DNA from 4 places in the Bacillus sp. WC2507 genome. Region 3 is predicted to be linked to each of the others. Evidence: predicted binding sites of a transcription regulator. Region 3 holds the regulator's gene; each other region holds the start of a gene.
The links. Region 3 encodes Rex, which represses fermentation and respiration genes when NADH is low (regulators of the CRP and FNR family bind a similar motif). Its sites were predicted from a motif close to TTGTGAAATATTTCACAA; they were not measured.
Positions count from the first base shown of each region.

Region 1 (7,560 bases), 5.1 Mb from region 3:
ACTGCAAGGAGAAGACATTCTCGTATATGGAGATGGAAAGCAGACACGTTGCTTTACGTATGTAAGTGATGCGGTAGAGGCAACGATTCGAGCGATGGATGAGAAGGTAAATGGTGAGATTATTAATATAGGTTCTGAGAATGAAAAGAGTATAAAACAAGTAGCAGAAGTAATTAAAAAGTTAACGAAATCTTCTTCAAAGATTGTCCAAGTTCCTTTCGAAGAGGTATACCCACATGGTTTTGAAGAAATTCCAAATAGAAGACCAGATGTAACGAAATTAAAAGAACTTGTGCAGTTTGAAACGATAGTAACGTGGGAACAAGGATTGAAAGAAACTATTAAATGGTTTCGTGAAGAAAACAATGGCTAAGTCGCTATCAATTATTATACCTGTATGTAATGAAGCGGATACGATTTCAGACGTTATTCAATCGGTAAAAGGATTAAATCCAGTAGAGATTATTGTAGTAGCAAACGGTTGTAACGATAATACAGAAGCGATCGCTGAGCGTTTAGGATGTAAGGTAATCCGGTATAAGGATTCACTTGGTAACGATGTTGGCCGTGCGGTTGGTGCAAAACACGCGATAGGTGATGTATTACTATTTATAGATGGAGATTTTGCTATTCAAACTTCAAAATTACAATTATTCCTGAATCCAATTTTACATGATCAGGCCGACATCGTTTTAAATAATTTGGACGCATTATTTTTAAAGAAACAAAAACCGCACTCCGTGACAGTATGGCGCCAAATATTAAATGCAATGTTAGAGTGTGAAGAGTTAAAAATTGATTCTTTATTATCTGTACCTCATGCGTTGACGAAAGAAGTTGTTCAAAGCATTGGATATGAATGTTTTGTTAATCCTATTGTGGCTCATTTACGCCTAGTACAAAGCAAATGGAGAATTAGTCGTCATTGTGCAATTGACGTTATTACCCCGAATAAATTTCGTCCGACCGAGCACGCTGCGTATGGCACGGGTCTTTCCCCATCTGAAAAACGGATGATAGGTGATCATATAGAAGCAGTAGCGGAGCGGATAGTAGGCAGTGATGAGCGCGGAGGGTATGATGACGGAAATAGGAAAAGAGAGTGTGTCTATCATACTTTAAGTTTCAAAGATTTTTATCAAGGATGGGGCGTTACATCTAAGTTGTATAAAGGAAAGCAATTATCGGTCATTATTCCTGTACAAGATGAAGAGAAAACAATTGGAAACGTTATAGAAGAGCTTCGCAAAATTGAAGCTTTTGAAATTATCGTTGTTGTAAATGGTTCGTCTGATAAAACAGCAACGATTGCAAAAGACAAGGGAGCAACAACAATTGTATATAAAGAAGCACTTGGAAACGATGTGGGGCGTTCACTTGGAACTTATTTTGCAAAAGGGGATATTATGTTGTTTATAGACGGTGACTTTGTTATTCCGGCTAGGGAATTATATCCTTTCGCAAAAGCTATTGCAGATGGAATGGATGTCGCATTAAATGATCTAAATCATTATTTAGATTTAAGAGTACCGCTTCATCTTGTAACTGCATTTAAATATGCATTAAATTTAGCTTGTGATAGAAAAGATCTAGGAGTAGGCTCTCTTATCGCTGTACCGAATGCGTTTAGCCGTAAGTGTTTGAAAGAAATCGGGTATAGATCTTTACTGTCACCTTGTGTAGCACAAGTGAAAGCTATTCTGTCAGGATTCGAAATTGCATGTGTAAGTCGTGTAGAGGTCGATAAGATGAACCGCATTCGTCCCAGTGAACATTTTGCGAAAATAGGCCATCCTCCAGCTGTCTTGCGAATTATAGGTGATCATATAGAAGGATTGGAGCAATTAATTGTATTAGAAGGCAGTCGTGGTGGATTCTATGATGGGAATAGAAAAAGAGATGTTTTAGAGTAGTAACAAAAAAAGTGTACAACATATGTACACTTTTTTGTTCTGTTATAAAAACTATAACAGATTAGGAGATAAGAGTATTACAGCTCTACAATGGGTATTGTTCTTCTATTACAAAATAGGACTCGTATATAAGGATACCAAAAAAATACAATTAAGGAAAGGGTTAATTATAAAGACTTTTAAGTGAAGTTAATACTATGTATATAGTAGTTTGCTCAACATTTCACAAACATGTCACAACTATTTCGTTCACTTTCGCAAAAAAGTAGTATTCTAAGTGTGTAAGCTGTTATATAAAAAATCTTAGTCCTGTACTAATCAAAAATGGAGGAGATTAGGATGACTCAAGTATTAGAAAATGTTAAAAATGCATGGGAAAACTTTAAAGGTGAAAAATGGAAAGCAGAGATTGATGTTCGCGATTTCATTTTAAATAATGTAAACGTTTTCGAAGGAGACGAATCTTTCTTAGCGGGAGCAACTGAAGCAACGAAGCAACTTTGGGATCAAGTAATGGATTTAACAACGAAAGAACGTGAAAACGGTGGCGTTCTTGATATGGATACAAAAATTGTTTCTTCTATTACATCACATGAACCAGGATATTTAAATAAAGATATTGAAAAAGTAGTCGGTTTCCAAACTGAAAAACCATTTAAACGTTCTTTACAACCATATGGTGGTATTCGTATGGCGGAACAAGCTTGTGAATCTTATGGATACGAAATGGATAAAGAACTTAGTCGTATTTTTAGAGATTGGAGAAAAACTCATAACCAAGGCGTGTTCGATGCATACACACCAGAAATGAGAAATGCACGTAAATCAGGCGTTATTACTGGTCTTCCAGATGCATACGGACGTGGGCGTATTATCGGTGACTATCGCCGCGTAGCGTTATATGGTATTGATCATTTAATTGAAGCGAAAAAAGCTGATTTAGATTTAACTGGCGGTGTGATGAGCGAAGATACAATGCGTTTACGTGAAGAGTTATCTGAGCAAATGCGTGCACTTCAAGAATTAAAACAAATGGCTGCTTCTCATGGCTTTGATATTTCTAAGCCAGCAACAAATGCACAAGAAGCATTCCAATGGTTATACTTCGCATATCTGGCAGCAATTAAAGAGCAAAACGGAGCTGCAATGAGTCTTGGACGTACTTCTACATTCTTAGATATTTATATTGAAAGAGATTTAGCAAATGGTACTTTAACAGAAGAAGAAGTACAAGAAATTGTAGATCACTTTATTATGAAATTACGTCTTGTGAAATTTGCAAGAACACCTGATTATAATGAATTATTCTCTGGTGACCCAACTTGGGTAACTGAATCTATCGGTGGTATGGCATTAGATGGTCGTCCTTTAGTAACAAAGAACTCATTCCGTTTCTTGCATACATTAGATAATTTAGGACCAGCTCCAGAACCAAACTTAACAGTTCTTTGGTCAAAACAATTACCACAGAACTTTAAAAACTACTGTGCGAAAATGTCTATTAAAACATCAGCAATTCAATATGAAAATGATGACATTATGCGTGCTGACTACGGCGATGACTACGGAATTGCTTGTTGTGTATCTGCAATGAGAATTGGTAAACAAATGCAGTTCTTCGGCGCACGTGCAAACTTAGCAAAAGCATTACTATATGCGATTAATGGTGGTAAAGATGAAAAATCTAAAGCACAAGTTGGTCCTGAGTACGCACCGATTACTTCTGAAGTATTAGATTATGAAGAAGTTATGCATAAGTTTGATATGACAATGGAATGGTTAGCGGGTCTATACTTAAACACATTAAATGTTATTCACTACATGCACGATAAATATAGCTATGAACGTATTGAAATGGCACTTCATGATACAAATGTTCTTCGTACAATGGCAACAGGTATCGCGGGTCTATCTGTAGTAGCAGACTCTTTAAGTGCAATTAAACACGCAAAAGTAAAACCAATTCGCGATGAAAACGGTATTGCAGTTGATTTTGAAATCGAAGGAGATTTCCCTAAATACGGTAACAATGATGATCGTGTAGATGAAATCGCTGTAAATCTTGTGAAAACATTTATGAATAAACTTCGTAAACATAAAACATACAGAAATTCTGTTCATACAATGTCAATCTTAACAATCACATCTAACGTTGTATACGGTAAGAAAACTGGTAACACTCCAGATGGTCGCCGTACTGGAGAACCATTTGCACCAGGTGCGAACCCTATGCATGGACGTGATACAAAAGGTGCATTAGCTTCATTATTATCTGTAGCTAAATTACCATATGAAGATGCACAAGATGGTATTTCTAATACATTCTCTATTATTCCAAAAGCACTTGGTAAAGAAGATGATGTACAAGTACGTAACTTAGTATCAATGCTTGATGGTTATGCAGTAAAAGAAGGCCATCACTTAAATATTAACGTATTTAACCGTGAAACATTAATGGATGCAATGGAACATCCTGAAAAATATCCACAATTAACAATTCGCGTATCTGGTTACGCTGTAAACTTTATTAAATTAACTCGTGAACAACAAATTGATGTAATTAACCGTACAATGCATGAAAGCATGTAAGTGAAAAAGGTGTCCCTCTGCATTTTATAAATAGCAGAGGGAGGCTGTTTCAATAAAGGAGGAAGTAACATGGTAAAAGGAAGAATTCATTCTGTAGAGTCTTGTGGTACTGTTGATGGCCCAGGAATTCGTTATGTCATATTTACACAAGGGTGTTTATTACGTTGTCAATATTGTCATAATGCTGATACGTGGGAGATCGGTAAAGGAAAAGAAATAACAGTCGAAGAAGTAATGCAGGATGTGACATGTTACCTTCCTTTTATTGAAGCTTCCGGAGGCGGTATAACAGTTAGTGGTGGGGAACCATTATTACAGCTAGATTTCTTAATTGAATTATTTAAGAAATGTAAAGAAGCTGGAATTCATACAACAATTGATTCTTCGGGTGGTTGTTATTCTGAAGAACCAGAATTCCAAAATAAGCTAGATATTTTAATGGATTACACAGATTTAGTTTTATTGGATTTGAAACATATTGATTCAAAGAAACACCGTAAATTAACAGGGAAACCCAATGAACATATTTTACAATTTGCTCGTTATTTATCGGATAAAAATAAACCGATTTGGGTACGACACGTATTAGTTCCTGGTGTTACGGATAATGAAGAGGATCTACAAAAACTATCTAGCTTTATTCAAAGTCTGTCTAATGTTCAGAAAGTTGAAGTGCTACCATACCATAAGCTTGGTGTATATAAATGGGAGGCACTTGGGCATAAGTACCCACTTGTGAATGTAGAACCACCTACTGAAAAAAATGTAGAACAAGCAAGACATATTTTACAAGTAGTCTAATCCAAATATTGGATTAGGCTTTTTGCTTTCTTTACAATAAAACCTAGAGTATATATATATAAAAGAGTATACTGAAAACAGAATATCCATATTTTTGTAAGGAATAAGTGGAGAAATTTACATAATTGTAAAGGGAAATCAAAATAGTAAAAAGAATTAAGAAGTAAAAGAGTGAGTATCATGGAATAGAGAACATTTGTAAGTTATTGCGAAAGCTCTTATAGGAAAGTATAATGTAAAGATATGAGCACAGATAGGATTAAGGGGTCAATCTTATATGCTTTGCATATCCACGACAGGTACATAGCTGAAAGAGAAGTATTAGAATCTGTTTATGTAATTTTTAAGGAAAATGTTTTTCCTATTGTCGTATATGCAATATGGAGAAACAATAAGCTAGGAGTGGATTTGTTTGATAAAAAACCCCAAGGTTTTAATATTAACTGCACATTACGGTAATGGTCATGTGCAAGTAGCGAAAACATTAGAACAAACATTTCGCCAAAAAGGAATTAAAGATGTAATTGTATGCGATTTGTTCGGAGAATCACATCCAGTTATAACCGATATTACAAAATATTTATATTTAAAAAGTTATACAATCGGAAAAGAATTATACCGCTTGTTTTATTATGGCGTAGAAAAAATTTATGATAAAAAAATAGCATCTTGGTATGCGAATTTTGGAAGAAAACGTTTGAAATTACTTTTACAAGCAGAGAAACCGGATATTGTTATTAATACCTTTCCGATTATAGCTGTACCAGAATTAAAAAAGCAAACAGGTATTTCAATTCCTGTGTATAACGTATTAACGGATTTTTGTGTGCACAAAATATGGATTCATCGGGAAGTAGATCGTTATTTTGTAGCAACTGATCACGTGAAAAAAGTTATGATTGATATTGGTGTGCCTGCGGAGCAAATTGTTGAAACTGGAATTCCAATTCGTAGTAGTTTTGAGTTAAAGATAAATCCAGACATTATATATAATAAATATCAGTTATGTAAGAATAAAAAGATTTTACTAATTGTAGCAGGTGCTCATGGGGTATTAGGAAGTGTAAAAGAACTATGCCAATCATTTATGTCAGTACCAGATTTACAAGTAGTTGTCGTTTGTGGGAAAAATGAAGCGTTAAAACAGGATTTATTAGGGATACAGGAAAAAAATCCTGATGCATTAAAAGTATTTGGCTATGTTGAAAATATTGATGAATTATTCCGTGTTACTTCTTGTATGATTACGAAGCCAGGCGGTATTACGTTAAGTGAAGCGGCAGCATTGCAAGTACCTGTCATTTTATATAAGCCTGTTCCAGGACAAGAAAATGAAAATGCGATGTACTTTGAAAGAAAAGGAGCTGCAGTTGTCATTCGTGATGATAGTGAGGTTTTTGCAAAAACAGAGGCGTTATTACAAGATGATATGAAGCTTCTTCAAATGAAAGAAGCGATGAAAGGCATTTATCGTCCGGAGCCAGCTGGTCATATTGTGGATACAATTTTGGCAGAAAATCATGTAGAATCGAATCATATACCTATTAAATCACCTGCTCTTGCACAATTATTTACTTGATATGAAACCCTCTTTTATATGTTTAAAGAGGGTTCTTTATTGTTTTATAAGATAAAGTAATAACTTATCCACATGAAGATTACGCTTTCATTAAACAGTAAAGTCGAAATATTAACAACTATATCCACATTGTCCACAATTTTTAGAAAAATATCCACAATTCTAACATTTACTATGCGTTACAACATATAAACTCGTGAAGGGTTCGTGGAATTTATTCACAATTCTATAAATTATGTGGATAACGTTATCCACATAAAAAAAGTTCCTTATAAATAAGGAACTTTTTTATCTATTCTATCACGTAGAAAAAATATGTAATGAGAATGAATAATTAGGGGGAAAACTTCTAATTATTCATTCTCACTTTAAATACTTTTCGAGCGATAACCCGCTGCGCGATCTGCTTTGCGAAATTCTCGTTGGTATAGAACTTCTTGTGTACTAGATAATGTGTTTTTTGCTTTGTCACGTTTCTTTTTATCCATTACAAATCACCTCGTGTCTTAAAGTTACTATCTATCGTTTCCAAAGACATGGGGTGATATACGTATATGTCAAAATGTTAATGGTTAATTATTATTTCTGAAAATTTAGATTATGCTTCTTTTAGTTGATGAGCATCTTGGAATGTTGTATCTCGCATTGTAGCAAGTGTATATTGATCTTTTGGAATTT
Region 1 covers NZ_JBQXPN010000001.1:5,129,874-5,137,433, reverse strand. Annotated here, with positions in the region: gene ACUN28_RS27020 (NAD-dependent epimerase/dehydratase family protein) at 1-373, shown strand, start outside; gene ACUN28_RS27015 (glycosyltransferase family 2 protein) at 366-1,913, shown strand; gene pflB (formate C-acetyltransferase) at 2,253-4,502, shown strand; gene pflA (pyruvate formate-lyase-activating protein) at 4,572-5,303, shown strand; gene ACUN28_RS27000 (diglucosyl diacylglycerol synthase) at 5,716-6,882, shown strand; gene ACUN28_RS26995 (YfhE family protein) at 7,251-7,370, opposite strand; gene ACUN28_RS26990 (GNAT family N-acetyltransferase) at 7,481-7,560, opposite strand, start outside.
Region 1: a site for Rex is predicted at 2,125-2,142, ahead of pflB (formate C-acetyltransferase). Genes of this name have one in related genera too.

Region 2 (7,560 bases), 3.5 Mb from region 3:
CAAATAAAAGGTGTATATAAAAATGAAAAACTTTGGTTTTTATGTATCTTTTACTTTTTAACTTTCGGATCATTTGTCGCATTTACAGTATATTTACCAAACTTTTTAGTATCCCACTTCGGATTAGAGAAAGTAGATGCAGGTATGCGGACAGCCGGATTCATTGTATTAGCAACAATTATGCGTCCGATTGGCGGTTGGCTTGGGGATAAGTTTAATCCATTTAAAATATTAATCTTCGTGTTTATCGGTTTAACACTTTCAGGTATTATCTTATCATTTATGCCAAGTATGAATGTGTATACATTTGGCTGCCTACTAGTCGCATTTTGTGCAGGGATTGGTAATGGTACAATCTTCAAACTCGTTCCAATGTACTTCTCTGAACAAGCTGGTATTGTAAATGGACTCGTTTCAGCTTTAGGCGGACTAGGAGGATTCTTCCCACCATTAATTTTAACTTTACTATTCCAACTAACAGGCCATTATGCAATTGGATTTATGGCATTATCAGAAGTAGCACTTGCTTGTTTAATCATTACAGTATGGATGTATAGCCAAGAGAAACTGTTAGTGATGTTAAAGAATCATTAATCAGGAAAAAGAACCGTCCCAAAGTATTTTGGGATGGTTCTTTTAGTAATAGGCTTCAACATGTTTTTTATTGATATCTCAACAAACGCTTGTTTTCTAAAATAATGTGGTTTTAAAATGAAAAAAAGAAGGCTTATGGGATTTTATGTTAAAATATAGATGTCAGGTGTTATTCAATTAAAGGGCAGGTTAGTTAAAGAAAGTTTAAATTTCTTCCAAAGATCGAACTAATTTTTAACATACAAATATTTAATTGAATCGGGGTGTTTAGATGAAAAAATTATATAAGTCCACTCAAGATAAACAAGTATCAGGTGTATTAGGTGGTTTAAGTGATAAGTATGGAATTGATGTTAGTATCCTTCGTATAGTAACTGCATTATCAGCCTTTTTTTCTAGCGGATTTACAGTGTTACTTTATATAATAGCTGCAATTGTTTTGCCTACAGATAAAGATATTAAGAGATAAATGTATGAACTTAAATTTAATTCCACTATTGGGAACTTTGAAGGTACTAGTAGATAAAGGCACTCCGCCTCTTACACGTCTAGGGTTTTAGAAAAGGACTTCCACTGACGTGGTTCATAGAAGTAGGAGTGTCAATTATTTGTTTAATAATAAAAAGAACAAACGCCTCTAAAAAACATTTGTCCAAAGTAAATTTATAGTTAGATAATAGGTAGATTACGATTTATGTGTACGAGAAAGCTTTTTTATAAGTTTAGGAAATATAGATGTTAGTTCCTGCTTCATACGCTTCGTAAACGATGGATCTTTACCTGAAGTTGAAATCGTTACAACATATTCATCATATTGAATGACACCCGGTGTGTGAAACGATGATTTTGTACCATCACTTACAACGTTAACCCATTGAAAATCGTGGGCGGCCTGTTTGACCATCATATTTACAGCATGTTGATTTGTAGCTGCATAAATAAGGTGCGCATCTTTAATATCATCATTACTAAAAGTTTTTTGCTTCCAAGTAATATAAGGAAGTTCTTTCATTTCCTCGCAAATTTCTGGGCTGATAATGGTGACAAAAGCTCCTGTATCTTTTAAACCAGACGCTTTTCGATATGCAATTTTACCTCCACCAATGATAACGACCACTTTATTATGTAGATTAAACATAAGAGGGTACATGTTATACATACACACATTCCTCCATTCGTTCTAGTAATGTTAATTTTATATATGTATCAAACTGAAGGCAATTGCAAGTTGTAACGTGATCGTATTTTTTTGTATGCAACTTAATTTTTTGAAGCAATAATCCAGTAAAGAGAAGGTACGGCATGACATATACATGGGACGCAGTCGATGTTATAGTCTTGAGCTCAGCAGTAAAAGAGGGAGTTCCTTTCGTTAAAAATGAGCACGATACTGGCATACTGAGTTTTCGTTCGACAGCTGCTCCGATTTGTTGTAACTCATGTATCGGCTGTGAATCACTACTGCCTCGTCCTACGAGTAAAATACTACTACCTTGCATTGGCATGGCTTCACGTATTCTTTTCACTACAAGTGCCACCATATGTGGATGCGTACTAAAAGGTGGTACAACTGAAAATGTTATTTGTGGATAATTCTTTTGTAGTTGCTCTATCTCAAAAGGAATATCACGTTTATAATGAGCTGCTGCAAATAATAAAACAGGTACAACCATTATTTCAGTTGCTCCCTCCAGTATCGCTTCTGTAACTGCATCTTCAATGGTAGGTGTTGTTAGCTCTAGAAAAGCTATTTTTTGAATTCTTTCTTTACGTTCTTTCATAACAGATTGAATAAAGCGAATAAATTGTTCATTGCCTTCTTGCAGGCGACTGCCGTGTCCAACATATACAATTCCTTTCATTGTAGCACCAAATCTTTCATCATAATGATGTTTTGTAATTGCTCATCTACATGATGAAATCCGACTTTATTCGCATAGTGTAAAGTTGGAACGTCGGTATACGAGAAGGGAAGAGTAAGAATATCAATAAAGCCAAGTCGTTTTATTTCTGATAAAAATGTATCAATTGAGGCACGCCCTTCAAACACAATGCTATCCCTTGAGAATTCAGAAAGTATACGAGAATGAACTTCATCGAAGCGATAATCAATAGTATACGCATGAGTCATCATATAGGATCCAGCACCAGTTTTCTCTTGAATAAAAGCAATTCGGTTAATATTTCGTCCTAAATAAACAGTTGGATCGGAAGAGAACTCTGCTTGTGTACTTAGTAGCCCATATTGCATCAGTTTTTCTTGAGTGGCACCGTTCATATACTGCAGTTTCGCCTGTAAGGAACGAATATCTTTATCGTGCTTACTACATGATCTCATCAATATTTCTACACTTTCAGTTGAACAAAATACAAGGCGGTCAACGCTAAAAATCTCATTGATTTGTTCAGGGGTTAATGTGTATTCTTTCTTTTTGAAAGTTGGAATTTGATATATTTCTGCACCGGACTCTTGTAACATTTGCTTTATTGCGCTTTCTTTATTTGTTGCAGATGCAAATAAAACTTTTTTACCATGTAATGGTTTACGTTCTTTCCAAGCGATTTGGTTACGCAAGGAAACGACATCACCAACAATCGTCATGGAAGGGTTAGAAATATTTTCGGTTTTGACGTTATGAACAATGGTTGCTAGAGTACCTGTGACAACGCGCTGCTTTCCAGTTGTACCCCATTCAATGACTGCTACGGGCGTATCTTCTTTTTTTCCTACTTGTAGTAAGTTTTCACAAATTGTAGGTAAGTTTTTTATACCCATGTAGTAGGCGATTGTGTCACTATTGTGGGATGCATTATATGTTCCATGATCGGTTAAAGGACCTTTTGCATGCCCAGTTAGTAAAGTGACGCTATTACTGTAGTTACGGTGGGTGAGGGGGATACCTGCATAACTACTAGCGGCGATGCTAGATGTAATACCTGGTACAATTTCATATGGAATGTTCGCTGCTGCTAAAGTTTCTGCTTCTTCACCAACACGGCCAAAAATAGATGGATCTCCGCCTTTTAATCGGACAACGATTTTTCCTTCTTTCGCAAATTGAAGGAGGTGGGCGTTAATCATTTCTTGTCGCATAATATGATTCTTTGGCATTTTTCCGCAATAAATAAGTTCACATGTTTCTTTTGTATAACTAAGAAAGAAAGGGTTTAATAAACGGTCATATAAAACGATATCTGCACGCTTTAAACAATCTATCGCTTTCTTTGTAATAAGCCCTTCATCACCTGGTCCTGCACCAACTAAATATACATATCCGTTCATAATCGCACCTCATCTATTTTTATTTAAAAGGAAGCCAGAGGAGGCTTCCTTTCGTAAATTACATGTATATATAAATGTCACTATCAATAACTTCTACTTCGTATGTTTGGATACAGCCGTCATCAGGTTTTTGAACTTCACCTGTAATTAATGAGATTTTCCAATCATGCAGTGGACAAAAGACGAATTCCCCAGATACAATTCCTTCTGCTAACGGTCCGTTTTTATGAGGACAACGATTTTCTACAGCTCGAATATCACCATTTGAAAGGCGAAATAGGGCGATAGACATACCTTTCATTTGCACTTCTTTACCGATTTGAATAGGAAGGTCTTCTGCACACATAACTTTTATTTTTTCTTTCGTTTGTATCATATAGGTCACAGCTCCTTAGTTCACAGTTTCTACTTCATACATCGCTTTTAATGACTTCGTTTCTAGTGCTTGTCCCCAAGCTTCCGTATATGTGCTACGAGCTGTTTGGAAACGTTCATTTAGCCTAGTAACCATACTTGCATCTTGTAGTATTTCTTTAATATGATCGAAGCTTAAACGTTCTGTCCAGTAGGCAGTACGCTCTCCGTAAATACCAGTTTCACGATAATATTGCATATAAGCTGTGGCGATGCGAAGGACATCATCTTCAGTAGGGACGATCATTACAAAATCAGCCTCGCGTACTTCTGTACCACCATTTCCGCCAATATAAAGTTGGTATCCATTTTCGACACATACAACGCCAAAATCTTTCGTCAGTACTTCCGCACAGTTACGCGGACAACCCGTTACACCCATCTTCATTTTATGAGGTGTATCTACCATTTCTAATGATTGTTCAAGGAGCATACCAAGTCCTAATGAATCTTTCGTACCGAAACGGCAGAAGCGAGAACCAACACATGATTTTACATTACGAAGCGATTTTGAATATGCATATCCCGAAGTCATATGTAAGTCAGCCCATACGTTAGGTAAATCTTGTTTCTTAACACCATATAAGCCAATGCGGCTCGCACCTGTAATTTTCACAAGAGGAACATCGTACTTTTTCGCAACTTCAGCAATTTTCATTAAATCATCCGCTGTTGTAACGCCACCGTACATACGTGGAATAACAGAGAAAGTACCATCGTGCTGGATGTTACCGTTCATTCTTTCATTAACGAAACGAGATGATTTATCGTCTGTATATTCTTCTGGAATCGCCATACGTAAATAATAGTTCAAAGCAGGACGACATTTCGAACAACCGTCTTCATGTACAAAACCAAGCACATTTCGTACTTCTTTTGGAGATTTTAAACCTTTCTCGTGAATGGCCGCTACGACTTCATCACGTGATAAAGTTGTACATCCGCACATACCAGCAGACTGCGCAGAAGCATCAAAAGCATCTCCGAGTGTATGAGATAAAACTTGTTCCACAAGCGGACGACATTTACCACAAGATCCTGCGGCTTTCGTGCAGCCTTTAACTTCTTCAAAAGTAGTTAACTCTTGCTCTAAAATGGCATGAACGATTGTACCTTTCGTAACACCATTACATCCACAAATCGTGTCATCCGCACTCATTGTAGCAACGTCAAGTTCACTTTCTTCACCAGCTTTGTGAAGAAGGGAAGCGGTTGTATATTCTTGTATATCTTCTTCTTTCTTTAACATGCTAAAGAGGCGTGTACCATCAGCTGTGTCACCATATAAAACGATACCGACGACTTTATTGTCGCGAATTAATACTTTCTTATAGGAACGTTTACATTCATCAAAGATTGATATTGCTTTTGTTTGATCATCTTCATAAATTTGTCCAGCAGAGAATAAATCACAACCTGCAACTTTTAATTGCGTACCGACGATACTGCCCATATATCCATCAGTTTGTAAATTTGTTATATGCTTAGCTAATATTGCACCTTGGTCATAAAGAGGAGCAACAAGTCCATATGCGATACCATTATGTTCCGCACATTCGCCAACTGCATAAATGGATTCATCATTTGTTAGCATATAGTCATTGACTACAATGCCGCGATTTACAAGTAAACCAGCATCTTTTGCTATTTGCGTATTCGGGCGTATTCCGACAGCCATTACGATTAAATCACAGTCTACAACTTCACCATCTTCAAATTGAATGCCCTCAACATGGTCTGTCCCAAGTATCTTTACAGTTTTCTTTTCCATGAGAAACTTCATACCTTGTGCCTCTAAATCTTCACGCAGAAGAGAAGCTGCTGTCGTATCTAGTTGTTGTTCCATTAAGCATGGCATTAAATGAACAACATGTACGTCCATTCCTAAGTCAATAAGACCTCTTGCGGCTTCTAAACCAAGTAACCCACCACCAATAACAACGGCCTTTTTCTTTTCTTTAGCGGTATCAATCATAAATTGTGTATCTTCAATTGTTCGAAATCCTGTTACACCAGGAAGTGTGGAACCTTCAACAGGTAAAATAAAAGCACTAGAACCAGTTGCAATAATGAGCTTGTCATATGTAAGAGTATGATTCTTTTCTGTAATAATAATTTTTTCTTCTCGGTTAATACTTTGAACTCTTTCATTTGTATACAAAGTTATTTCGTTTTCTTTATACCAACTGTATTCATTCATAATGATATCTTGCATATTTGTTTTGCCTTGTAAAACATGAGAGAGCATAATACGGTTGTAGTTTGGATGCGGTTCATCTCCAAAAATAGTAATCTCATATGAATCACTATCATGTTTTAAAATTTCTTCCATACAGCGTATGCCAGCCATACCATTTCCGATCATAATTAAACGTTTTTTCATTTTCATTTCCCCTTTTATGTGAAATGTTGAACAAAGGATTATATTTCTATTATAGAAAATCAAAAAAGGGGGAGATGTGATATTTATCACATTTTTATAATGATTCACAAATTGTTAAAATTCGGGTTAATGTGAAGGGGAGAAGTGTGGATGTTATTCACGTAATGAAAAAGCAGGACATGAGTAGAAATGCTCATGTCCTGCTTTTATTTATGCTTTTGTAATGGCACGTGGAAATAAAATATTATTTTCTAAATGAATATGCTCAAATAAATCGGACTCTAGAGCTTCAAGACGCTGGTAAACAAGTCGATAAGTGCCGCAAGCGCCCTCTGGAGGAGTAAAGTCATTTGTCACTTTACGAAGTTCTTTTATAATATTTCCGGCATGATTGTGCTCATTTTCTAGTTCATCTACTACTTTACGTAACTTTGCATAGTTTTCATCAGTTGGATTGTGTTCAAATTCTAAAATTAATGGAAAATCTTCTGTTTCTTCTTTAATTAAATGCTGTTCTAATTCCATTTTAAGTTCATGAAACAGCTTATGAATTTGAGCTAAATGAGGATGATTTGCTCCATGAACGCGTAATACTTTCGTCACATATGGACTTAACTGTGGTAACTCTTCATTTAAATAACGATGATGCTTATTAATTACATAATCAATCAATTCACGATAAGAAGCACTTTTCCAATCAATTTCAGATTCATTTAATTGTTTCGTATTATGATAAAGCGTATTTAACTCTGTAATTACTTCGGAAGCCGATAAATTTCTTTCATGAATTGCATCAATAAGTGGCTTATCACCACCACAACAAAAATCTATTCTATATGACTTGAAAAAATCACTAGCTTTCGGAAATTGTGTAACAATCTCACCA
Region 2 covers NZ_JBQXPN010000001.1:3,552,685-3,560,244, reverse strand. Annotated here, with positions in the region: gene narK (nitrate transporter NarK) at 1-594, shown strand, start outside; gene ACUN28_RS18840 (PspC domain-containing protein) at 866-1,063, shown strand; gene ACUN28_RS18835 (precorrin-2 dehydrogenase) at 1,280-1,753, opposite strand; gene ACUN28_RS18830 (sirohydrochlorin chelatase) at 1,746-2,456, opposite strand; gene ACUN28_RS18825 (uroporphyrin-III C-methyltransferase) at 2,453-3,877, opposite strand; gene nirD (nitrite reductase small subunit NirD) at 3,936-4,253, opposite strand; gene nirB (NADPH-nitrite reductase large subunit) at 4,269-6,674, opposite strand; gene ric (iron-sulfur cluster repair di-iron protein) at 6,885-7,560, opposite strand, start outside.
Region 2: a site for Rex is predicted at 6,691-6,708, ahead of nirB (NADPH-nitrite reductase large subunit). Genes of this name have one in related genera too.

Region 3 (7,560 bases):
ATCCTTTAGATTCTTCTAAAGTAATAACGCCGTCGTTACCAACGCGCTCCATTGCTTCAGCGATTAATTGACCTACTTCTTCGTCAGCTGCAGAAATAGCAGCTACTTGTGCGATAGAAGATTTGCCTTCGATTGGTTTAGAAATCTCTTTTAATTCTGCAATTGCAGCAGTAACAGCTTTTTCGATACCTTTACGAAGACCCATTGGGTTCGCACCAGCTGTTACGTTTTTAAGACCTTCACGAATCATAGCTTGTGCTAATACAGTTGCAGTTGTTGTTCCGTCACCAGCTACATCATTTGTTTTGCTAGCAACTTCTGCTACTAATTTTGCACCCATGTTTTCGAATGCATCTTCTAATTCGATTTCTTTTGCGATTGTTACACCATCATTTGTAATAAGTGGTGAACCAAATTTTTTCTCAAGTACAACGTTACGACCTTTTGGTCCAAGCGTTACTTTTACTGCGTTTGCAAGAGTGTCGACACCGCGAAGCATCGAACGACGTGCTTCTTCACTAAATTTAATATCTTTTGCCATAATAATTGACCCCCTTGGATTTTTTAAGATTTATATAATTAACCGATAACTGCTAAAATGTCACTTTCACGTAAAATCAAGTAGTCTGTACCTTCGTATTTCACTTCAGTACCTGCATATTTTGAGAAGATGATAAGATCACCTGCTGCTACCTCTAAAGCAACACGCTCACCATTTTCAAGCACTCGACCAGTACCTACTGCAATAACTTTACCCTCTTGTGGTTTTTCTTTTGCAGTGTCTGGTAATACAATACCACTTGCTGTTTTTTCTTCTGCTTGAACAAGCTCAATTACAACGCGATCACCTAATGGCTTTAGCATGAACAATAACCTCCTCATTTTGTTATGTAAATTTTATTTATTAGCACTCAACTCACCCGAGTGCTAACACACTTATAATAATAAATAATCTCAATTTCTTTTGCAAGTAAAAAAATCATAATTTTTTCGCAAATTAAGCTATACACTTTTCTATATAGAGTCCCTCTTCTTCTACCTTTACTATATGAATCGTTGTTTCCACTACTCGTATGTTACAATATGAAAGGACACCCTAAGTTGTTTTCGCTATACACACAACTTTCTCCTGTCTTCTATTATCATTTCAAATAAGGATTTACGAAAAAAACATAATTTAAGTGAGGTTTATATCGTAGGTAGCATACTTACATGTTATCCTACCTTATCTCATACACTAGAGTTAGAAAGGATGGTTAAACCATTTGAAAAAACAATATTGGTGGGTTATCGTTACATACATTTTAATGCAGTTATCATCCATTGCTGGATTACCACTTCTGCTGAAAACTGGACTTTATGATAACAGGGGATTTACTAGAGAAGAGAAATTTCAACTCATAACTGGACACTGGGCAATCATTAGCTTCTTTATTGCATTATGTATCGTACTTTGGTTACTTAAAGCTGATATTCGCGACAGACATTTAGATACAAAGCGCTCTACTGTTCCAGCTACGATTGGTTGGATTTTTATCGGATTCTTCTTAGCATTTTTCTCGCAAAGTATTGCCGGTATGATCGAAATGTATGTATTAGGTATTAAACCTGGATCTGAAAATACAGCGAGACTTATGGATATCGCAAGAACGACACCTTGGTTCCTTATCGTTATATCTATAATAGGACCTATTTTGGAAGAAATCGTATTTAGAAAAATTTTATTTGGTACACTGTATAAGAAGTTTAATTTCTTTATTGCTGCTATCATTAGTTCTCTCGTATTCGCAGCAATTCATTTTGATTTTACTCACTTATTGGTATACACTGCTATGGGGCTCGTATTCGCCTTTTTATATGTAAAAACGAAGCGCATTATCGTTCCAATTGCAGCCCATGTTGCAATGAATACATTAGTTGCAATTGCTCAAGTTTTAGTGAGTAATGAACAAATTCAAGAAATGATTAAAGAAGCTGAAAAAATGCAAGGCTTTATCGGAGGATTTTTAGTATGAGAAACTCGCCATTATTCATGGCTGCATTGTACTTCCTTCTTGGATGTATCTTTACACGCTTCGCCATTACGAACGTAACAGATACAATCTGGAATATGTGGACAATACTATTTGCAGTTATGGCAACAATTGATTTTAATTTGGCACTTCGCCTTATCTTAGTTAAATTCACAAAGAAAAAATAATAATAAAACGCAGAGGTCGCTTCCTCTGCGTTTTATTGTGGATAATTCTTCAAAAAGTAAACAAGTGTTTGTAATTCTACTGCTAAATCAATATGATGAATTCTTATATTGTCTGACACATTTAAGCGCGCTGGTGTGAAATTTAAAATACCATGCACGTTCGTTTCCGCCAATCTATCTGCTACAGATTGTGCTACTGTAGCGGGTACTGTTAATATTGCCACTTGTATATCAGTTGATAAACGTTCTTCTAATTCATCTAAATGATATACAGGAATGCCCCCGATTTCTGTTCCGACTTTCTCTTCACTAACGTCAAACGCCATTTCAATTTTTGTATTATTGTTTTTCGTGAAATTATAATGTAAGAAAGCGGTCCCTAAATTACCTACTCCAATAAGTGCTACACGTGTTATATCATCTTGGTCGAGTGTTTCACGGAAAAATGATAATAAATAATTTACGTTATATCCATAACCCTTTTTCCCTAACGCTCCAAAATATGAAAAATCTCTTCGAATCGTTGCGGAATCAACCTTTACCGCTTCGCTCAATTCGGCTGATGAAACACGTTGCTTACCAGAAAGAGATAAGTTTTGGATAAATCGATAGTATAGAGGCAATCGTTTGGCAGTGGCCTGTGGAATTTTGTGCTGATCCATATAACCTCTCCTCTCTTCCTATCTTTATTCATATGCTTGAATCAAATACAGAAGTTTAGCACTCATGAATTTCCCTGTATAATAAAGAAAAGAAGTATTCTCTCTTTATTTTAAACTATACACTATTTTTAGTATGATTGAGAAATATAAACATGGCAAAGTTAAGAAATTATTTGAGGTGAAAACATTGATTTTATTACAAGTAAACGCGCTTTCGAAATTATACGGTGCAGAAACGATTCTTGCAAACATAAAATTGGAAGTTCAAACGAAAGATCGTATCGCATTAGTCGGACGAAATGGAGCCGGAAAATCTACATTATTAAAAATAATAGCTGGTGAGCTATCCCATGATGGTGGCGAAATTATAAAACCGAAAGATGTCTCCATCGGATATTTAGCTCAAAATACCGGGTTAGAAACATCTTTAACAATTTGGGATGAAATGTTAACCGTCTTTACACACTTGCAGCAAATGGAGACAAAACTTCGAAGGCTAGAGCAAGAGATGGGAAAAGAAGAAAACTTTTCAAACGAGGCTATATATGAAAGATTATTAGCTGATTACGATCAATTACAATTAGATTATAAAGATCAAGGTGGCTATCAGTACGAAGCAGATATTCGTTCGATTTTAAGCGGGCTTGGCTTCCCAGTTGAAACGCATCAGACGACGATTTCTACATTAAGCGGTGGACAAAAAACTCGATTGGCTCTCGGTAAATTATTATTAACGAAACCGGACTTACTTATTTTGGACGAGCCTACAAACCATTTAGATATCGAAACATTAACATGGCTTGAACAATATTTACAAGGCTATCCTGGCGCAATACTAATCGTTTCCCATGACCGTTATTTCTTAGATAAACTCGTTACACAAGTATATGAAATTTCGAATAAAGAGAGCAGACGATTTGTTGGTAACTACAGTAAATATTTAGATTTAAAATCAGCGCTATACGAGCAAGAAATGAAACGTTATGAAAAGCAACAGGATGAAATTGCTAAGCTTGAGGACTTCGTTCAAAAAAATATAGCTCGTGCATCTACGACAAAACGTGCGCAAAGCCGTCGTAAACAATTAGACCGAATGGAATTATTAACAAGACCATTAGGTGATTCTAAGTCAGCATCCTTCCACTTCGATATTGAAAAACAAAGCGGAAATGATGTTTTACAAGTAAAGGATGCAACCATCGGCTATGATGAGGATCCGATTATTGAACATGTAACAATGCGCTTAACTCGCGGGGATAGTGTTGCTTTAGTTGGACCGAACGGAATCGGGAAATCCACATTGTTAAAATCACTTGTGAATAAGTTACCTCTACTAAATGGTGATGTTTCTTTCGGATCCAATGTCTCTGTTGGCTATTATGATCAAGAACAAGCTAACTTAACATCTTCTAAGCGAGTTTTAAATGAATTATGGGATGAATATCCATTGCAGCCTGAAAAAGAAATTCGCACGATACTAGGTAACTTCTTATTCACAGGAGATGATGTATTAAAGCCCGTATCTTCTCTTAGTGGTGGACAAAAAGCTCGATTAGCTCTTGCAAAACTTATGATGCAAAAATCGAATTTATTAATTCTCGATGAGCCTACGAACCATCTCGATTTAAATAGTAAAGAGATTTTGGAGAATGCTTTAATTGATTACCCAGGAACTCTTCTATTCGTATCACATGACCGCTACTTTATTAATCGTGTAACGACAACTGTTATTGAGTTATCAACAGAAGGTGCACAGGAATATCTAGGGGATTACGATTACTACGTTGAAAAGAAGAATGAGATGATCGAACGTGCAGAATTTGAACAACAAGAACAGCAAGAAAATCAGGCACCTGTTCAAAAAACTGTAGCTCAAGAAAAATTAAATTATCTCGAAGAAAAAGAGCGTAAACAATTAGAGCGTCAACGCACTCGGAAAATTGAGGAACTAGAACAAAACATCATAGAATTTGAAGAAGAAATTGCTACGTTAGAAGATCAACTTTGCTTACCAGAAATATATGCAGATTATGAAAAGGCTAGTGAAATTACAACGAAAAAGCAAACACTACAAGAGCAACTGGAAGCTTGTATGGCAGAATGGGAAGAATTGCATTTATAAAAGTATTGATAAAGAGGATGTCTCATAAGTCGGGATTTTTGACTATGCGACATCCTTTTTATCTTCTAGTTGGAATCAACGTCATATTGTCAAAACGATTTTTTAAACAAATCAACGATTCGACACAAAATATCAATTTGCCGACAAAGTTTGACAATGTTAGCGACATCTATAATTAGAGCATATTTCAAAATGTTTTTTAAGGATATCTTCTTGTTTTTTATTTCCCAAAAAAGAATACATTTAAAGGTCAGACTTCATCTACTTTATCCACAAGTTTATGCACATATCCACCTTTATAAAATAAACCTCAAAATTACTTTTCCACATTATCCACAATCAACGAAAAAGTTATCAACATTTTATATACACAACAAAACCCACATTATCAACAGATAATATGGGTTTTATCCACAGGCTGTGGTTAATTTTGTGCATAACTATGCTTCAATATCTAATCCTGGATTTGCATTTAAAGCTAATGTAGCACGTTTTCCTTGTTCATATGCAATTGTACCTGCCGCTGCAATCATTGCCGCATTATCGGTACATAAAGATAGCGGAGGAATAATTAGCTCAATATTTTCTTTTGGCGCAAATTCTGCTTCCAAACGTGCGCGAAGTCCTTTATTCGCAGCTACTCCACCCGCAAGAAGCAGTTGCTTTACGCTATACGCTTCTGCTGCACGAGATGCTTTCGTTACAAGCACATCTATTACACTCTCTTGGAAACTTGCTGCTAAATCTTCCGGTGCAATTTCTATCCCACGTTGTTTTGCGTTATGCACAGTGTTGATAACTGCGGATTTCAATCCACTGAAACTGAAATCATACGAATCAGGTTCTAGCCATGCACGAGGCAAATCAATTGTCGGCTTTCCTTCATGCGCAAGGCGATCAATATGAGGACCACCTGGATATGGCATAGATAACGTACGAGCTACTTTATCATATGCCTCTCCAGCTGCATCATCTCTTGTTTCACCAATTACTTCGAATGAACCATGTTCTTTCATATAAACAAGCTCTGTATGCCCACCAGATACAACAAGTGATAGTAGTGGGAATTGAACTTCTTTTACTAAACGGTTCGCATAAATGTGACCAGCAATATGATGAACACCCACTAGAGGAATATCATGTGCAAAAGCCACTGCTTTCGCTGCATTTACCCCTATTAAAAGTGCCCCTACTAAACCAGGTCCTTCTGTTACAGCAATTGCATCAATATCATCAAATGTGATATTTGCTTCTTTTAAAGCTTCTTCTAACACAACTGTAATTTCTTCTACATGATGACGAGATGCAATCTCTGGTACAACCCCGCCAAAACGTTTATGACTTTCAATTTGTGATGCAACGACATTCGCAATAATTTCCGTTCCATTTTTAACAACTGCTACTGCTGTTTCATCGCAACTTGTTTCAATACCAAGTATAATCGTATTTTTTCCCATTATATATTCACCCACATTACGAGACCATCTTCCTGATTGTCTGCATAGTATCGTTTACGAATTCCACCATTTTGAAATCCGTATTTTTTGTATAACTGTTTTGCTACTTCATTTGATACACGTACTTCAAGTGTCATCGTTTTTACCCCTAGGTCTTTCGCTTCGGAAATAACTTCTTTCAATAAACCATCTCCTAGCTTTTGACCTCTGTATTCTGGCAAAATAGCTATATTTGTTATATGTGATTCATCAATAATTATCCACAATCCACAATATCCAACTACACGGCCATCTTTTTCTAGCACAACATAATGTGCATGTTCATTCATCGTTAACTCACGGTGAAAGGCATCTGCAGTCCAAGGAGTTGAAAAAGATGCTTCTTCAATAGCTACAATTTGAGCGATATCATCAAGTTCCATCTTTCTAAATATCATATCCATCTTCTCCAAGCTCCTACTTGTTTTGACTTTCTAACCACTTTGTTTCAGCTTCAGCTAAACGAAGATAACTAGGAACAAATGAATGTACATCTTGTTCTTCTTTTTGTAATCCTAAGAATGCTAACTCACTTGGTCTTGGGTTATTTTTAGTGAAAGGAGCAAATACAGCTTGATCGCCTAAATGTTCGATAATTGTTTCTTTGTGTAGTTTAACATCATTACCAATAAATAAAACAGGCTTTCCTTTATCTTTTAACATTTGCAACCAGTCTACAATAAGGATGATTCGGTCTTCTTCTATAGAAGTTAAATGCTCTCCTTCATATGTATATAAGCCCGTATAAATTTGTCCACGTCTTCCATCGAATAAAGGACAGATTAATCCATCAAAATTAGCACCGTTTGCAGCCACTACTTCTAAACTTGATACACCTACAATTGGTATTTGAAGTGACCAAGCTAATGTTTTTGCAGCTGTCACACCTATACGAACACCTGTATATGATCCAGGCCCAGCAGCTACAACAATTTTAGTTAATTCTTTCGGTTTTACACCGCATTCTTTTAACAGTTGTTCTACAGCTGGCATAAGACGTACAGAATGGTTTTTTGTTAAGTTTGTAATGATTTCCCCAATTACGTTTCCTTCCTCAATAAGGGATACACCCATTACGTA
Region 3 covers NZ_JBQXPN010000001.1:15,989-23,548, forward strand. Annotated here, with positions in the region: gene groL (chaperonin GroEL) at 1-541, opposite strand, end outside; gene groES (co-chaperone GroES) at 580-864, opposite strand; gene ACUN28_RS00090 (CPBP family intramembrane glutamic endopeptidase) at 1,266-2,015, shown strand; gene ACUN28_RS00095 (YdiK family protein) at 2,012-2,200, shown strand; gene ACUN28_RS00100 (redox-sensing transcriptional repressor Rex) at 2,233-2,862, opposite strand; gene ACUN28_RS00105 (ABC-F family ATP-binding cassette domain-containing protein) at 3,050-4,984, shown strand; gene tsaD (tRNA (adenosine(37)-N6)-threonylcarbamoyltransferase complex transferase subunit TsaD) at 5,425-6,441, opposite strand; gene rimI (ribosomal protein S18-alanine N-acetyltransferase) at 6,441-6,884, opposite strand; gene tsaB (tRNA (adenosine(37)-N6)-threonylcarbamoyltransferase complex dimerization subunit type 1 TsaB) at 6,898-7,560, opposite strand, start outside.

Region 4 (7,560 bases), 840 kb from region 3:
ATTTTCTTAAAATAGGGCTAACACCATATGCCCATTAACCTAAGAATTTTATAATGCCCTCAAAATTAGCTTGATGGTGATGGGGTATCGCCATCATTTTGGAAATAAACCACGTTAAGATTATATAAGTTTAATTTCACATGAGCTTTTTTCTTTTTTTGATTACGTTACAGCTCCATCATAAAATATACGAGGTAATTTATTAAAATCATACTGAATTACTTTATCAAAGCTATCCAAATATGCATGTAAAGATTGTGTAATCATAAGATTAACAACTTTTTCTTTAGTATTAAAAATAATAATAGGTTTTTTAAGTGACCAAGTATACCCAACTTCCCACATTGTTCCGGAATCTTGATCATTATATATTGCAAAGGTAATATCACTATGTTGAATTGCATTTACATCAGTAACAAAGTTTTGAAATTGCCATTCATAAGATCCAAAGGGAAATTTACTCATATATTTTCGTGGAGAAAATACATTTAATCCTTTCTTAGATAAAATTATCTCTAATTTTTCTAATAGTGCAATTTGTTCAGGGTTGAAAAATGGCCCGGCTAAATATATTCATTTATTTGCCCCCCTAATGGTTATAAAAATAATTATTTTTTATTCACTTATATGATTTGTATGTATGTAAACAAGTTTTAATAAGAGTTTTTGGTTTTGAGATAATAAAAGGTATAATTACAAAGTAATTATGCTGTGAAAGTTAAAAATTTTATAATGCTTCCAAAACAAAAATATTGTGTCTTTTATAACAACGAGGTCCATTTTTATGGTTCTGGGGATCGTATTAAATTTTAACTTGATGGCGAGGGGCTAACACCAGCAGATGTAGAAGACATTGTTCAAGACACGATACATAAAGCATTATTGTCTGTACCAAATATGAAAATTACTTATATAAAAACATGGTTATTTCAAGTTGCGATTAATAGACACCGTGATTTAGCAAGAAGGCAAAAGCGTAGTGAAGAAATCCCGATTGAATCTGTTCAATTAATTGGATCAAAAGGATTAGATGAACCACTTTTGAGAAAAGAGCTTCAAGTAGAAATACAAAGCATGCTTGGAAAGATGAATCCAATATATAAATATATCCTTTTATTAAAGTATAATTATGAACTTTTATATAAGGAAATAGCAACCATATTAGAGATGAAAGAAGAAAATGTGAGTTGCGCTTGATATATTCAGAAAATCGCTGATATAATTTCAATCACCAAAGAAAACATAAGAAAAATCCTTTCACAATCTAAAGAAAACGCCTCCATTAAAATGGATTCCACACCTATTCCATCAACTTTACACTCTATGTGAAAAAGTTCACAAATAGGTCATAATTTGTGAAGTAATTCACAATAATACGTGCTACAATATGAGTGTAAAGAAGTTAAACAACATTAAATTAGTATTTTAATTAATTACTTAAACAATCATAAAAAATAGATGTGAACAATAGAGAGGGGAAATTAACATGAAAAAAGGTATCAATCGTGTAGTATTAGTAGGAACAGGAGCTGTAGGTTGTAGTTACGCTTACTCAATGATCAACCAAGGTGTAGCTGAAGAATTCGTATTAGTAGATGTTAATGAAGCAAAAGCAGAAGGGGAAGCGATGGACTTAAGCCATGCAGTACCATTCTCTCCATCACCAACAAAAGTTTGGAGCGGTAGCTATGCAGATTGTAAAGATGCAGATTTAGTAGTTATCACTGCTGGATTACCACAAAAGCCAGGTGAAACTCGTTTAGACTTAGTTGAGAAGAACACAAAAATCTTTAAACAAATCGTTCGCGGTATTATGGATAGCGGATTCGATGGAATCTTCTTAATTGCAACTAACCCAGTTGACATTTTAACTTACGTAACTTGGAAAGAATCTGGTCTACCAAAAGAGCGTGTAATCGGTTCTGGTACAACTTTAGACTCTGCTCGTTTCCGTTACATGTTAGGTGACTACTTAGATGTAGATCCACGTAACGTACATGCTTACATCGTTGGTGAACACGGTGACACTGAACTTCCAGTATGGAGCCACGCTACTATCGGTGTACAAAAACTAGAAACAATCTTAGCTAACAACGAACAGTACAAACAAGAAGACTTAGACAAAATCTTCGAAAACGTACGTGATGCAGCTTACCATATCATCGAGCGTAAAGGTGCAACTTACTACGGAATCGGTATGTCACTACTTCGTGTAACTAAAGCAATCTTAAGCAACGAGAACAGCGTATTAACTGTATCTGCATACCTTGAAGGACAATACGGTGAGAAAGATGCTTTCGTAGGTGTTCCAGCTGTTATTAACCGCGAAGGTGTACGTGAAATCGTAGAACTTGAGCTAAATGAAGATGAAAAAGCGAAATTCGCTCATTCTGTAAAAGTATTAAAAGAAACAATGGCACCAGTACTATAATAATTGATAAATCATTCAGAGGCGGGACACTGCTTCCTACCTCTGAATTCATATAATTTAATATAAATTCCTTTTCCGGTTTCCTTGTATATCCCCAATATACCCCTTTTGCTGGATAAGGATCGTTTATAGAAAAGAGCACTCTACTTTACGTAGAGTGCTCTTTATTATTATTTTTTAGGCGTTAATCCCAATTTCTTTAAGATATCTGCCAGTGTACCGCTTTTTGATTTTTCCGCAGGTGTTTGTGATTTAGATGCATCCGGACCCTTTTTCAAGAAGTTCTTTTCAACGAAGCGAATATCTTTTTCGTCGACAATACCATCTTTGTTAAGGTCTCCGTCTTTTACAGATACTCCTTTTTTACCATAGTTGCTAGCGATAATTTCAGCATCTTTTATATCAATTACTTTATCACCGTTTACATCACCGGCAAGGTTTTCATCAAGGCGTGCATAATAATATTGACCAAGCAGCTTACCATCTTTTTCAGTACCTAATTTCGTTGTTAGACGGCTTGTTAAATGTCCTGGAACTTCTACATATAAGTTATAGTCGCGTTTATTAACTGGAAGTCCATTCAGCTTGAAGTATCCATATTTATCTAGTGATCCTTCAAACTTATGACGGTAGGAATCTGTTGCATATACTTTTACGCCAAGCTTTGTATAATCGAATTTTTCATCTAAATATCCACGTTCATTTAAGAATGCACCAGGTTTAATATTTCCTTCTACTAGTGAGTTTAAGGACATAACTGAGAATGTTTGATCTTGAAGTACACGCATTCTGTTTGGTTCTGGTTCACCTTGTTTCCAGTAAGCGAACACTGATAAATCTAATTGAGCATTTGCTTCATAAAACTCATCGTTTTCGACTTTGAACGTTACATCAATGAATGGGAAATCACCATCTAATCCAGCGAAGTTTTTGTCATCGATAGCTCCGCCTACTGTAACAGAACCTGCTTCTAGTTTCGGTTCATTTACTTTTGCTGTTACCCCTTTTTCAGAAAGGAGTTTTTCAAAAGCAGGATTCAATTTCGCATTTGCAAATTTGAAGTTCTTCTCTAGAAATTTTACGTTAAATTCCCCAGCAACGAATTGTTTTACGTGTTTCGCATTTAGGGTTACAGTAAGTTCATCATTTTTGTATACTTCTCTTTTATCATAGCTAGTTTTCGCATATTGAGCTCCTTGCGGGATAAACCAATAGTTATTTACACCGTTTGGATAGTCAGGTCCTGCAGTTGCATAATCGAAAATATATACGCCTGTGTTCATTGGGCCTTCCACCTTAAAGGATTCAGGAGTAATGCCAACTTTAAAGTCACCATTTGCATTAATAGGTAAAAACTTATGCAAGTATGGGGAATAATCATAGTACATAACGCCATTCGCTTCTTGCGTAATGTTTAAGCCTTTTCCTTTTAAGTAGTCAACGTTTGAATCATATACATTACCTTTAATCCATAGTGCCTTTTTGCCATCTTCCACTGTATAATTCTCTTCATTTAATTCATAAATACCAGGTTTTAATCCCGTTAATTTCACTTCCGGTGGTGTATTATCAATTACGACATAATCACCTTTCACACGTGCTTTCCCGGCTTTATCGTAGCCGACAAACTCAATTGTGTAGTCTCCTTCTGGTAAGTTGATTTTCTCATCACCGATTGGTTTTGCAGGATCATTTGTAAAAGGATATACTTTTCCGTTAAAGAATGAATCTAAGTAATAATACACATCCGTTTTTAGTCCACTCGTGTTTAATGTTCCGATGAAGCCGAGCGCTTTATTTGTTTTGGAATCTTTCACGATAAGATCTAACGTTTCAAGTTCGCTATTTAATTGGAATGCCCCGTGAACATAGGATTCACCGTATGGATTAAATTTCGATGTATCAGCTGAAATGGCTTTTCTTGATAGTATCGCGTTTTCAATACCAGGTTCTGATACACGAATAGAGAACGGAATTTGATACGTTTCTTCTTTATTTTTCGTATTTGTAATATGAATATATCCTTCATATCGGCCTTGCTTTGCACCGGCTGGGACATTAATTTTTGCTTCGATTTCATCTGATTTGCCAGCATCAAGAGTAATTGTTTCTGGAACAGAGACTTTTACACTGTTTGCGACAGCATCGTTAATAGTAGAAGAAGCCGGTATATAAGAAATTTCTGTTTTAAATTCTTTCTTCTCTTGTTTATTATGGTTTTCCACTTTTATATTTCGTTTTTGTTCAAGAGCTTCACCGTCTTTTTGATAAAACTTACCGAATGCAATAGATCCAGTTTCTTCGGGTACTTCAATTACTTCATCATTTACAACAGTTTTTGTCGTATCTAATACTTTAAAGCTTGTTTCTGTATGAACAGCGTTGTATGCATCTACTCGCCCAGCTCCAACTTCATATACAGAATATTTTTCTTTTAAATCATCAGCCGTGTTCATAAGAGACGCCTTTACATCGAATGGAGAGTATTCTGGGTGTTCTTGTAAAATAAGAGCAGCAACGCCAGCGATATGAGGGGATGCCATAGATGTTCCTTGCATACGCTCATAGGAAACGTCATAGTTTTCGCCTTCTTGTGGATCGTTAATATATTCAGGCACTGTTGAAAGTACAGCAACACCAGGTGCTGTAATATCAGGTTTAATATCATCATTTGATGTAACAGGGCCTCGTGAGCTAAAGTCTGCAAGATGATCGCCTTCTGTTTGAATATAACTAATTTCGCCAAAAGTAAAGGAGGTGTTACCTTGTTCGATTTGAGCTTTTAGTTTTTCACCGTCTTCTTTCGTTAGGCGGAATGCTGGAATGTATTTTGTGCTTTCGCCAACGTAGAAAGGAATTTCTCCGTCCACATTGTTATAAATAATAACGGCTTTTGCACCAGCTTGTTTCGCATTCGCGATTTTTTCATCAAATGAGAGTGTACCACGTGCAACGAGAGCGATTTTCCCTTTTACATCTTTTTTACTAAATTCGTCAGGCGTACCGATTCCTACAGATTCAATAGGGAGAGATTGTCCTTTGAAATCTTCTATTTTATCAGTGAAGTTTTTGCCAAATAAAATTAAGTTAGGGAATTGTACTTGTCCAGCATGACCTGATAGTTTTGGTAAGGAAATAGAACTATCACTTGCCCCGACCGTAATCGCAAAGGGAGAAGCACCTGGTGATCCGAGTGTCGCTGGATTTGGACCAGAGTTCCCAGCAGCAACGACTGTAACAACACCGGAAAGCATCGCGTTATTGACAGCGATAGACGTTGGATCAAGCGGATTGTTACTATCGTCACCTAACGATAAATTAATAACGTTCATACCGTCAGAAATAGATTTATCGATTGCAGCAATAATACCAGAACTATCTCCGCTTCCGTATGGACCAAGTACACGATAGTTATACAGTTCAATGTCAGGTGCAACACCTTTTACTGCGGAATCTGATGTGTTTTTCTTTTGAGCAGAAACGATACCTGCTACGTGAGTACCATGTGCGGTGTAGAAGGAAGAGCCACGATCATCGAATTCAGGAGCGCCAGATTGTTGCCATTCTGCATACGTAGTCTCCATCGGATCTGCATCGTTATTAATAAAGTCCCAACCTTTTACGGAGTTTGGGTCTATTTTGCTAGAGTCCTCGCCATTTTTTGCACGGTATCCTTTATACACATCTTTTAAGTCAGGGTGATTGTAATCAATACCTGTATCTAATACACCAACTTTAATTCCTTTTCCGGTAATGCCCTCGCTATGTAACTTATCTACCCCAATTTGCGGAATGCTATCTGTTAGTTTTTGAGGTGCTTTCTGCTCTGCTTGTTTTGGTAAATTTAATTTTACTTCGTAATCTTTCCAAATACGTTTTACAACACCGATTCGTAACAATTCTTCAACTGTATTTGCAGGTAATGTCAGGGCAACCCCATTTATAGCATGTTTATAAGAGCGTTTAATTTGTACAGACTGGAAATTTCCAGACTTTACTGATGGACTGAATTGACGGAGGTTTTTAAGACCTTTTTGGAATTCTTCATGCTCTTGATCAATGCGTGCTTTTATATTTCCAGGTGCAGCTTGCAATCCTTTTTCTTTTTGTTTTAATTCATTAATCTTTACTGGCGCAGTTTGAAATTCTACAATGATATTTACTGGTTCGGAACTGCTCGTATTAATATCTGGTGAAATCGTAAAACCAGGATTGGCATCTAACGTTTGTAATGCCTGACGCTGTTCTTTAGAAAGTTTTGATAGTAAAGACTGGGCGTTTGAAGAGTCAATTTGATTAATAGGGTTTTCAGCAAGTACATTGAACGGAAGGGCAGTTGAAAATAGAACGCCAGCCGTTACAATTCCGGTAACAAAACGATTTTTCTTTTTCATGTATAGGCCTCCGATAATTTATATTTTTAAAATTATTTCTCCACGCCTGGTGTTTGCTCTGCATGGAATGTCCAATTTAGCTGTAAGGAATCCCCCTGGAATTTATTTTGATCTTGGTCGTTGTCTTCAAAGGAGAAGAGGACGTGTAAGGAATCTGTTTCACCAGATTTAATACCATCTATTAAGTTATGACGTTCTAGAGATGTAGCTACATCCTCAGGTTTCATAGTTTTCAATTCTGATAGTTTTGTTTCCCACAAAATTTCATGATCATCGTTTGGATTAGATGGCTTTCCATCATTCACTAAAAATTTGACGATGATGTGATCGCCTAAATCTTCACCATCATTATTTTGCTTTGCATCTGTAACTTCATAGGATGTTTCAAGTGCTACCTTTGCAATATCCAATGTTCCTTTGTTTTCAAGCTTGAAATTTCTTTCAATAAAATCACCTGGTTTTAAATCTTTCACATCAACGATTACACTTGGATTAATAGAAAGGTCTAGTGTTCCCGCTTGAAATGAATTATTCGATGTTTCAGAATCACTGAAATAGGCGAATACACCGCCGAATGTAAGGGATAAGCCAAGTGAAGCTGTGACAACTCCCATTCCAACTTTTTGTTTTACTGACATAAGAAAGCCCCCTAATTTTAATTTTTTCAAACGTTCGCCGGGAGTATGGATAGAGTAAACAGAGTGTTTCAGTATGAATTATATTTGCGAAGGTTTG
Region 4 covers NZ_JBQXPN010000001.1:851,058-858,617, forward strand. Annotated here, with positions in the region: gene ACUN28_RS04610 (nucleoside 2-deoxyribosyltransferase) at 163-573, opposite strand; partial or broken gene ACUN28_RS04615 (RNA polymerase sigma factor) at 847-1,197, shown strand; gene ACUN28_RS04620 (L-lactate dehydrogenase) at 1,487-2,431, shown strand; gene ACUN28_RS04625 (S8 family serine peptidase) at 2,602-6,825, opposite strand; gene ACUN28_RS04630 (CalY family protein) at 6,858-7,463, opposite strand.
Region 4: a site for Rex is predicted at 1,354-1,371, ahead of ACUN28_RS04620 (L-lactate dehydrogenase). Genes of this name have one in related genera too.